One region of the Clostridium sp. MF28 genome, then DNA from elsewhere that is predicted to be linked to it. Evidence: riboswitches for the same ligand, from Rfam matches in the RefSeq annotation. Region 1 holds a riboswitch; the other holds the start of a gene.
The links. A riboswitch is a leader RNA that binds a small molecule or an ion and turns the genes downstream of it on or off. The one in region 1 is predicted to bind thiamine pyrophosphate.

Region 1 (6,036 bases):
TTCTCTTAGGAGCATTAATTGTTCCATATCCAGTATTAAATCCATTCTCTAATATCTCTTTTGTTGGTATATGCAAGCAGTTTACAGTTAAATTATAGCTATCTAAGTCATGATAATATAAATCACCATTCTCATGAGCCTTTGCCAAATTCTTTGGCATAGTAGCTAGTGTATTCCACTTATTTGATTCAGATGCTATTCTTAATAACTTAGAACTGAAATTATTTCCTACATTTGCATTATCTCTATCAGTTTCAACTCCAATTTGTCTTATAGCCCTCATTAAATCTGATTTTATATCTCTGACTTTAGTTCTTTCACGTCTGTATGCTGAATAAGCGACTGCTATATCTTTGTGTCCCTCATTTCTTAATGCTTTCTCTACAAAATTTTGTATTTGTTCTACAGTTATAGTCTTCTTATACTCTTCTTCTATATAAGTAATCACCTTATGTACAGTATCTAGAACTTGACTTTCTTTTAAATTTAAACCGATTTCACTAGCTGATCCTTTAATTGCTTGAGCTATCTTATCTGAATTAAATTCAACTTCTCTTCCATCGCGTTTCACAACATATAGCATTATTATTCCCTCCATGGCACAATATATAGTATTTTTACTACCGTACTATTATACTGTATTAGGTATTCATTAGCAACACTTCTAATTTTTTATTTTTAAACCACTAGATTTTAATTATCTCAATTTATATCCTATTATCTTTCGATTTATTCAATTTTTACGACTTTTTTATGTTTGACTTATTGTAGATAATCTTTATTGTTGTAATTTACTATGATTTATAGTATTTTTTCATAACAAACTATAAGAAAATTATTATTATATGTGTTCTAAAAAGTTAAATTGATTAAAATTTACTGTAAATTATCATCTTGTGCGAACCAAAAAGTTTTATTAAAAACATAGTTTATTATCTAAAAATATAATATAAATTATTTCTTTAAGTAATATATAAGAAATGTATTTTTTACAAATAGTGTTATAATTAAACTAAGACTATATATTTCTAGGAGGAATTAAGATGGATAAAATAGCATTAATAACTGATAGTGCTTCTGATTTGAATACAAATTTCGTAATAGAAAATAATATTAAAATAGTCCCGTTTAAAATTATATTCTCTGATAAAGAGTATATTGATGGAATAGATATAACGCCAAAGGCCCTATATGAATATTTACCTAAGGAGATACCCAAAACTTCCTTACCTGGTGTTGATGATTTTACATTTGCTTTAGAGCAAGTAAAAAACGAAGGATATACACATGCAATTATTATAACAATATCAAGTGGCCTTTCTGGCGCTTATAACTCTGCAAGACTTGCATCTGAAAATGTCCCTGAAGTGAAAACTTTTGTATTTGATTCTATGACTTTAACCATGTCAGAAGGAGCTATGGTCATTGAAACTCTAAACCTAATAAAGCAAGAAAAATCCTTTGATGAAATAGTGATAACTTTACCTTCATTTAGAGATAAGATTGATGTGTTTTTTACAATAGATACATTAGAATACTTAATAAAGGGAGGACGAGTTGGTAAAGTTGCCGGAACTATAGCGGGCGTGCTCAATCTAAAGCCTATTATTACTGTTGGCGATGACGGCATATACCATACGGTTTGTAAGATAAGAGGCATAAAACAGTGTATATCTAAATTAACAAATATATTAACAAATTATCTAGAAAATCATAAATGTAAAGTTTGGGTTTTAGACGGGAATGCACCTGAAAAATCTAAAATGCTTTATGATTCTATAAAAGATATTCCTAATCTAATTGAATGTACTTTAGGAGGATCAATAGGCCCTGCTCTTGGCGTTCATACCGGACCTGGCCTTGTTGGATTTATAGTTGAAAGATTAGATTAAGCGAAAAATATATATGTTAACTATTCATTCATAATTAAAGAGCTAGATATTAAAATTCATATTTTTTTATTTAGCTCTTTAATATTTTACAAGTATACTTACTTTTCTACTTGTAAATAATAATAACAAAGAAATCTTTACTGAAAGGACTGTTTTGTTATTATGAAAGGTTTTATATTAGATTCAACATACAAAGATGCTACTATTGTTAATAGAAATGATGATATATTCACCATTTCATCAAATAAATTGCCAAATAGCACAATCCCACATCACTCTATAAATTTGATTGCGTCTAGTTCAAATTCACATTCCAATTTAAGTAATAATAACAAATTTAACACATACAATGTAATTGACTATCTATAATAATAGGTATAAAATAGTATAAGTGTAATATATTTATAATGTGCTAGGGGAGCCGAGAGGCTGAGATTTGATATTCATAAACCCTTAAAACCTGATCTAGTTAATTCTAGCGTAGGGAATGCAACCTCTTAAAAACTTTAAACTATTTATTTGGTTGATAATCTCCGAGCACAATTAAGGAGGTTTTTTTATGTCAATTTTTAATGATTGGATCGAACAATTTTCTAAACTTTTCCAGAATTTCTCCCAAAATATTCAAGATATTCTTGCAAGTCCAATGTCAATTATAACTTTATTAGGATGTATTTTACTACTTATAGCATTAGCTAAGGCAAAAAAGATAAAATTCACGCCAGAACTAATTGCTAGAATTGGTATAGCATTAGCGTTAGCCACCATATTAAAAATGCTAAGATTATATCATTTTCCTCAAGGTGGTAGCATAACTTTAGGCAGCATGATACCAGTATTGCTTATAGCATTCATATACGGTCCTGAAGTTGGATGTTTAACAGGATTTCTTTATGGTGTAATAACCCTAATACTGGATCCATATATACTACATCCGGTTCAAGTTTTATTTGATTATCCATTGCCCTTTACAGCATTAGGTCTTGCCGGATTCTTCAAACAAAGAAGATTAGTTGGAGTGAGTATTGCAATACTGGTCAGATTTTTATGTCATCTTATTTCTGGTATAGTTTTCTTCGGGTCATTTGCCCCAGAAGGGATGTCTCCAGTAGTTTATTCTTTACTTGTTAATGGTCCGATGATTGGAATAGAAGGAATCATATGCTTAGTAATTTTATCCGTTCTTCCTATAGAAAGAATTTTTCATGCATCATCAGTAAATACTATTTCAAACTAACTATCATATAAAACAATTTATATATACAATTAAGTTTCCAATCTATGCGAAGTAACTAAACATTTCACTTATCAGCATTTTAAGCTTATTAATACAAAATATATAGAATAAAAATAGGATTAATTTTGTTTTATAAAACAAAATTAATCCTATTTTTGATCAAATAATAAATAACTATGATTTATAAATTATTTATTTTAGACGTTTTAGTCGTATTTTGCAATCAAATTTTATTCTTCTATTTCAATTGCATTTACTGGACAGCTTTCTTCTGCTTCTTTTGCCTCATCTACACAACCTTCTGGAACTTCATCAACTATAGCTCCTGCTTTTCCATCATCTTGCATGTCAAAGCACTCTGGACATATAGATGGACATAATCCGCAAGCTATACAAGTATCTTTATCTACTTTTGGTTTCATGGTTTACTTCATCTCCTCTAATATCAAATTACAAGCTTATTATTTCCCAAGAAATATTAAGTTATGTATATTTAATAATATAATTTAAAATGATGAAATAAGTATAGTATAAGGAAAAGAAGTTTTCTTTTAATACAATCCTTCAAATATTAGTGAATATAGCGGATTCTCCTTAACGTATTCCTCTGCTTTTCCTTGCTCCAATGCTTCTGTAAGTTCAATATTAATTGGTAACTCTCCTATTAAAGGAATTCCAAGATACTCCGCATTTTCTTCTGATGACTTTCTGCTAAATACTCGTATCTTTTTATCACAATCTGGACAGTTTATATATGCCATGTTCTCTACTACGCCCTTAATCTTCACCCCTATCTTTTGGGCCATAATAACAACTTTCTTGACTATCATGGACACCATATCTTGTGGTGTAGAAACTATTACAATTTCATCAATAGGGAATTCCTGCATTACAGTTAAAGCAATATCTCCTGTACCTGGTGGCATATCTATAAGTAAATAGTCAAGCTCTTCCCAATTAGTTTCTACAAACATCTGCTTTAACACCCCTGTAATTACAGGTCCTCTCCAGATTACAGGTTCATCTTCTACCGCTGTTAAAAGATTCATGGAGATTATTTTTATCCCGCTTTCTGTTTCCACTGGCTCAAATTTTACCATATCATTTTCTAATGGAATTATTTTAGCCCTTTTATTGTTAACCCCAAAAAATCTAGGCATAGATGGACCTGTAATATCTGCATCCAACACTCCTACTTTATATCCCTTCTTAGATAACATACTTGCCATCATTCCAGTTACAGTTGATTTACCAACTCCACCTTTTCCACTTATAATACCTATAACATTTTTAATATTTCCATATCTGGATGTTAACTTTAAACTTTCTTCACTACATCCTGTTCCTTTAGATTGACATGTGTCTTTACTTTTACAACTTTCACAACTCATTTATATATGCTCCTTTACTTACCAATCTTGTGGGACCTTATTAGGCTCACTTATTTTAATATCCCAGTCTTTATAATTATATTCTGCCGTTACATAGTAACTTTCAAAGGAATTATCCTTTTTATTATCTACTGTTATTAGTGTTTTGAAAACAGTACTATTATATCCTCTATTTTTTACTTTAATTATTGTATCAAAATCTTCATAATTATTGTTTACTAAATCAACACTAGGTAAAGTTTTATTCAAACTTTTCTTAAAATCTTCTAAATCCACAGAAAATATGTATTTCAAACAATCTGTATCTCCAGATATGTTCACTCCAGCTTTATTTCCGTTGGATAAGCTATCTTTTTTCTTATCAATAACTTTTAATATTGATTGATAATATATATAATTAAAGTCTCTTGGCTTTCTTATGAATGAAAGATTTTGCATTATTGTATTCTCTAAATTTTTAGGTACTGAAAATGCCTTATCGTCATCATAAAAGTTTCCTGTCCCATGTTCGTTAGCTCCAACTACATACTGATACTTTCTCACTTCATCTCCGGTACACACCTCAAAAATATAATCTGGATCTAATGAGCTTTTCTTTGAAACTTCACTTCCATCTGATAAAATCTTGTAAATGTCATCTATAGCTTTAGGATCATTAACTACAAACCTAAATCCACTATCTCTAACACTTTGTATAATAATTTTATCCACCTTATTTTGCTTTATATAATCAAATTGTTGATTTTTAAGATTCATTTTAACTTCTATATTATCAATGAAGCTACATCCTGAGAGCATCATACTAGAGACCAATACCAATGGTAAAACTATTGTTAAAAACTTACTATTTCTCACTATTCTTCTTCGCTCCTTTGAAAATCCTATGGTTATTAAATACAACAATACCAATCACCAAAGTAAATATTGCGATAAATTGTGATGTTGATAGAATCCCGACACTCCCTCTTGGATCATCTCTTAAAAATTCTACTAAAAATCTACCTATACTATATACTATTAAATATAGTCCCACTATCTTTCCTGTTTGTTTTTCTTTCTTACTATAGTACAAAAGTATAAATCCTAGCAAAAAGTCAAATATTGATGAATAAATTTGCGTTGGATGCACGTGTATTCCTGCTGGTGCTAAAGATCCTTTTGGAAATGTAACACCTATTGGTAATTCGGTTTCTGCTCCATAACAACATCCAGCCAGAAAACATCCAATTCTACCAAAACCTTGGGCTATTGCAAGACCTGGAACCGTCATATCCAACATTTCAACAATGTTCCAAGACTTTTTCCTAGAATATAAGTACATAGCCAAGGCTCCTCCACCTATGGCACCATATATAACAAATCCATATCCAAAGTTCAGCAATATGCTTGGCTCTTTAATAATATCCTTAATCTCAGTTAATATAAATAATCCCTTTCCACCAAGCGCTCCACCTATTACAGCTAAAATCACTAAATTTAATAAAGAATCCTCATCATAGCCTTTTTTCTTTCCTTT
Region 2 (6,036 bases), 950 kb from region 1:
ATTTATTACAAGGGCAGATGAAATCTTAGTAATATCCGCTGCTTCTTTTATATCATCAGCCATAATTGGTGATGCACCTATTGCAAGTAAAATATTCGCACAATCATTAACTGTAACATAATTTGTTATATTATGCACAAGTGGTTTCTTATTCCTAACTTCATTTAATAAACTTCCTATTTTAATTGATATTTCATTACTCATAAATATCTTTTAGTAAGAATTCATTCTTTAATGATCCTTACTAAAATACCTCCTCTCAAAAGTAAAAATTTTTCAAGTTTCTTTTGCTTGATATCTATGTTGCAATTATGAACTTGCATTTAAAATTCTAGTAAACTAAGTACTCAATAAAAATAATACTATAGAAATTCAACTGCAACATATATAATTATACCTCATATAAATCTTATTTCTGGTCAAGAAGCTCCACTTTATCGCCATTTAAAATTCTGTTAGTTGTTCTTACTGCACACATTTTCCCGCACATAGAACAGCTATGCATATCTTCTGGTGGTACACTTTCAAAATATTCTCTAGCCTTTTTCCCATCAATAGCAATCTTGAACATCTCTTCCCAATCAAGTTTTTGACGAGCATCTGCCATTGCATTATCTCTATCTCTAGCCCCTGGAAGTCCATTAGCAATGTCTGCTGCATGAGCTGCAATTTTCGATGCAATAATTCCTTCTCTAACATCAGATAAATCAGGAAGTCTTAAATGCTCAGCTGGTGTTACATAGCAAAGGAAATTGGCTCCATGTGTTGCTGCAATAGCGCCACCAATGGCTGAAGTTATATGATCATACCCAGGTGCAATATCTGTAACAAGAGGGCCTAGTACATAGAAAGGTGCCCCATGGCATAATCTTTTTTCAATTTGCATATTAGCTGCAATCTCATTCATTGCCATATGACCTGGTCCTTCTATCATAACTTGTACATCTTTTTCCCAAGCTCTTTTTGTTAATAATCCTAACTCTATAAGTTCTGTAATTTGTCCAGCATCTGTTGAATCATCAATACAGCCAGGTCTCATAGCATCTCCAAGACTTATTGTTACATCATATTCTCTTAGTATATCAAGTAATTCATCATAGTATTCATAAAATGGATTCTCATTTCCTGTCATCTCCATCCATGCAAATAGCAATGACCCACCTCTTGATACTATATTTAATCTTCTCTTATCTTCTTTAAATATCGAAACTGTTCTTTTATTTATTCCTGCATGAATAGTAACAAAATCAACCCCAGCTTTAGCATGAGCTAACACCACGTCAAGAAAATCTTTAGCTTTTATATCTAAAAGATCTTTTTCAAGGTATCCAATTGCATCATACATAGGAACTGTTCCTATCATAGCTGGAGAATATTCTATAAGCTTTTCCCTGAACTCTTGAGTCTTCCCATAATTACTTAAATCCATTATTGCTTCTGCACCAAAATCAACTGCCATTTTTACTTTTTCCATCTCTCTGCAATAATCAACCGAATCTCCTGATATCCCTAAGTTTACATTTATCTTTGTTCTTAATCCATCACCAATCCCCTCAGGGCTAAGTGATTTATGGTTGATATTAGCCGGTATAGCTACTTTACCTTCTGCAACAAGTTTCATTAATTTTTCTTCTGAAATTCTTTCTTTTTCCGCTACTATTTTCATTTCCTTTGTAACTATACCTTTTTTAGCTGCTTCCATTTGTGTTTTATAATTCATTTCTTTCCCTCTCCTCATACCATTATTATTTAATTTATTAGTTATAAAATTTAACTTGAGTTCTATAGTATTATTCAATCATTCCTGCTTTCTTATATAGCTCGTAAAAATGGTTAGTAGGGCCTACACCTTTACCAAGCTCAAAACCATGTTCGATTGCACATGTTATATATTCTTTACCACTTCTAACCGCTTCCTCTATTGTCATATTCTTAGCCAAATTTGCTGCTATAGTTGAAGATAAAGTACATCCTGTTCCATGAGTATGGGTAGTATTTATTCTTTCTTGCTTTAGAACAAGAAAGTTATTTCCATCATATAACAAGTCTGTTGCTTCCCCTTCTAAATGCCCCCCTTTAACTAAAACTGCCTTCGGACCAAGTTCTTTAAGTTTCAAGGCCGCTTCCTTCATTTCATCTAAGTTTTCTATTTTCATCCCTAAAATTTCTTCTGCCTCTGGTAAATTAGGAGTTATTAATGTTGCTAATGGAAATAATTCCTTAACTAAAGTATCTTTTGAATCCTTCGATAACAGATTAAATCCACTTTTAGAAATCATAACTGGATCTAGAACTATCACTGGTAGTTTATCAACTTTTCTCAAAGATTTTGATATAGCTTTTATAGATTCAATTTTAGAAACCATTCCTATTTTTATAGCATCTACTCTTATATCTTCAAAAATAACATCTATCTGAGATTCAATCATTTCAGGATTTATATCTTGAATTCCAAAAACCCCCATAGTATTTTGAGCCGTTACCGCTGTGATAACGCTCATTCCATATACTCCATTTGCCGAGAAAGCTTTTAAATCCGCTTGAATTCCTGCTCCTCCACAAGTATCCGATCCTGCAATAGTTAATGCTCTAAACATAAACTCATCCTTTCACCTATAATATTTCATTTAAATCTTATCTATGTTATTAGTTGCTTCTCCCTTTACTTGAAACTCATTATCTACTAGTATTTTTTTAATGACAGGAACTTTTATAAAAAAGTACGCTATAATCGCTCCAACACTGCAACTTGATATAAACGGAACAACATATACAAAAACCGCAACTTGTTTTCCTAACACCATTGTAGCTATAGGATAAGCTAATAATGCTCCTAATATTCCAGTTCCAATTATTTCTCCAATTACTGCAATACCTGGCTTTCTAAATTTTTTATAAAGAATTCCTGCAAGTAATGCTCCTACCATGCTTCCTGGAAAGGCCAATAAACTTCCTGTTCCCATAAAATTTCTTATTAGAGATGTCACAAATGCATTCATAAGAGCATATACTGGCCCAAGTGTTATTGCTCCAACTACATTCACGAAATGTTGTATTGGAGATATTTTAGCAGCTCCAATCGGTATTGAAAATGTTCCAAAAATAACAGAAATACCGATTAACACGCCACTTAACGCCATCTTCTGTGCTTTACTCTTTTCTTTCATTAAAATTCACTCCTTTAATAATAAAATCAATAAACTTACTTTTTAATGTGAAATAAATTTACTAAATCACCTTTACAATGACGTTTAAATTGATTAACCTTAAAAGAAGTTAATTATTTTGCATAAAAAAAATGTATCCACAAGGGATACATCAATAAATCATGCACAAATCATATCAATACTTACACAAATAATATTAATATACTTCCCTACGCTGGTATTATCCAAATCAGGTTATAAGAGTCTAGGAAATCAATCTTTCCAATCTCAGCCAAAATATTAGCTCCCCTAGTTATTCAATTACAAAATTTTCTTTCACAATTTAAAGGTTATACCATTAAGTTTCAAACGTCAAGTATATTTTATTATTTTGCTTCATTCAAAGCATTTGTTACCGCACTCATGATACCCTTCGAACTATAAGTTGCTCCAGATACAGTATCCACTGATGTTGATTGTTTTGAAATTATACTCTTAATTATAGTACCCTCTGCTCTTTGATAAAACTTTGGAGTATCTTGATTGGATATAGCTTGTATACTTGATATTTTTCCATCAGACACAGTTACAGAAATCTTAGTTGTTCCTCCTCTATATCCTGTTCCACTTCCTGTGTATGTCCCATCTTTATATTCACTTGCATTATTTTGAACTGTATTTGAACTTGTAGTTTCATGATTTAATTTTGAACTTTCTGGTGCAGATTCTGTTTGTGAATTTAAATTGCTTGAAACTGCATTACTCTTAGCTGCAATTCCAGATTTAGTTACTGCATTGCCGGCGAAGTTAGTGAATCCATATATACCTAAAAATGTAGCCATAGCTACTGATCCTGTTAACTTAGCATCTAAATCTCTTCCAAGTACATTTACATTAGCATTATTTCTGTAACATACTTCAGTACATTTTAAGCAATTTATACAATCTCCACCTTTGACACAATTTACCTTATAGAGCGGTAACCCCATTGAACAATTCATTGTGCAGGCTCTACATTTACCACAATCAGCTTTTGGCTTATTAATCTTAACTATTCCAATCTTAGAAATAATAGAGAATATTGCACCTAAAGGGCATAGATATCTGCAGAAAAACCTCTCAATAAACGCTGATCCTATTGTGATTAATATTAAAAATATCAATCCAACAAGTAAATTCGAAAAAATAGTAGATACATCAGTTATTTGACCAAATACATCCCAAGGGCTTGTGCTTTCCAGTATACTGCTTCCTATAGTCCATGAAATAGCTATTATAAAAAGTAATACTAAATATTTGAAATACTTAAGTATAGAATCAACTTTTTCATCTACTCTAAACTTTATTTTGAATATTTTTTTTGATATAAAATATATTAAGTCATTATATGCACCAAATGCACATATCCAACCGCAGAACCATCTTCCTAATACTATAGTCAAAAGCATAATAGCTATAAATTCTATTAAGCTTGGTAATGCTTCCAAAAAGTTAACATTACCATTGATAATCATTTGATATACAGTTTTTACTTCACTGAATGTCATTGAATAAAGACCTGGTAACAGAATAAATGCAATCAATTGTATAATATGCCTTATAATCTGCGATTTTTTTATTTTACTTGCCATGTTTCTTTCCCCTTTTCTAACTCTCTATATTTAGCAATAATAATTTTTTATGTTAATTATCATCAATCATATTTTTCCAATTAATTTCCAATAGAAATATTATTTTCACTTCATTATCTGCTATTGCAATTTCTTTAATTAAGTGAATTATAGCAATAGAACCTTAATGTGCCCTTAATCTAAGCTGAGAATTCGCTGAGAAATGGCAATTAAAACATTTTAGAATTAAGGAAAAGGCTAAATTGTACGAAAAATCTAACTAAAAAAAGATAGTACAAATTGAATTTATCCCTGCTAATAAGTTATATTCCAACTTAACGAGGTTTGTTTCAATCGGTATTATCTCTTCTTATCATTTTGCTTGATTTAAAGCTTTCTTATTTCCTCAATTATGCCCTTACCTCTATATTTAGCTCCAGACACAATGGCTAAAAAAATTCACTATCTGTTAATGTAAAAATACTTTCATCAATACCTGATGTTTTATATATTTTCTTATCTTCTGTAATAAATATAGCGTCAATGCCCTCTATAGTTTCTATAATCTTCATAGCTTTATCAATACCAATTATATAAACACCAGTTGATAAGCCATCTCCTTCAATTGAATTATCTGATATAATAGTTGCACTTATAATTTTGCTTTCAGATGGGTATCCTGTTTTAGGGTCAATTATATGATGAAATCTCTTTCCATCTTTTATAAAATATCTTTCATAATTGCCTGAGGTTACTATTGATTTATTTTTTACGCTTAATATTCCTATAAATTCTCCCCTAGGCTTAAATGGGTTTTGAATTCCAACTTTCCAAGCTGAACCGTCTTCCTTACTTCCAAGAGCAAAAATGTTTCCACCTAAATCAATTAATGCACTTTTAATATTATACTGATAAAAAATATCTCTTACTTCATCAGCTGCAAATCCTTTTGCAATACCTCCGACATCTAAAGCTTGCTTATCATGTTTTAGCATTATTGAATTATTTTTGTCATCAAAAATAACATCATTGTAATTTACAAGTTTTACTGTTTTCTCTATTTGAGATTTTTCTGGAACTTTTTCTTCTTTTGTACCTATGCTCCATAACTTTACTAATGGCCTTATTGTAGGATCAAAAGTACCTTCTAAAACTTTACTGTATTCTATGGCTTTTTTAACTACAAAATAAGTATCATTATTTACTTTCTTTCCCTTATTTCCTGCATTAAAATTTATTTTTGATATATCACTACTTTCTTTGAAAGCTGACATTCTATC

Region 2: linked by a shared signal. The riboswitch ahead of thiW (energy coupling factor transporter S component ThiW) and the one ahead of thiT (energy-coupled thiamine transporter ThiT) in region 1 are both predicted to bind thiamine pyrophosphate.

What each region holds. Positions count from the first base shown of each region.
Region 1 is NZ_CP014331.1:3,423,548-3,429,583, reverse strand. It holds gene AXY43_RS14780 (anaerobic ribonucleoside triphosphate reductase) at 1-583, opposite strand, end outside; gene AXY43_RS14775 (DegV family protein) at 1,044-1,892, shown strand; gene AXY43_RS14770 (hypothetical protein) at 2,055-2,261, shown strand; TPP riboswitch at 2,297-2,397, shown strand; gene thiT (energy-coupled thiamine transporter ThiT) at 2,452-3,129, shown strand; gene AXY43_RS14760 (ferredoxin) at 3,360-3,551, opposite strand; gene AXY43_RS14755 (Mrp/NBP35 family ATP-binding protein) at 3,681-4,520, opposite strand; gene AXY43_RS14750 (hypothetical protein) at 4,539-5,321, opposite strand; gene AXY43_RS14745 (prolipoprotein diacylglyceryl transferase) at 5,365-6,036, opposite strand, start outside.
Region 2 is NZ_CP014331.1:2,468,986-2,475,021, forward strand. It holds gene thiM (hydroxyethylthiazole kinase) at 1-204, opposite strand, end outside; gene thiC (phosphomethylpyrimidine synthase ThiC) at 410-1,720, opposite strand; gene thiD (bifunctional hydroxymethylpyrimidine kinase/phosphomethylpyrimidine kinase) at 1,791-2,597, opposite strand; gene thiW (energy coupling factor transporter S component ThiW) at 2,628-3,167, opposite strand; TPP riboswitch at 3,357-3,467, opposite strand; gene AXY43_RS10830 (4Fe-4S binding protein) at 3,533-4,777, opposite strand; gene AXY43_RS10835 (FAD:protein FMN transferase) at 5,206-6,036, opposite strand, start outside.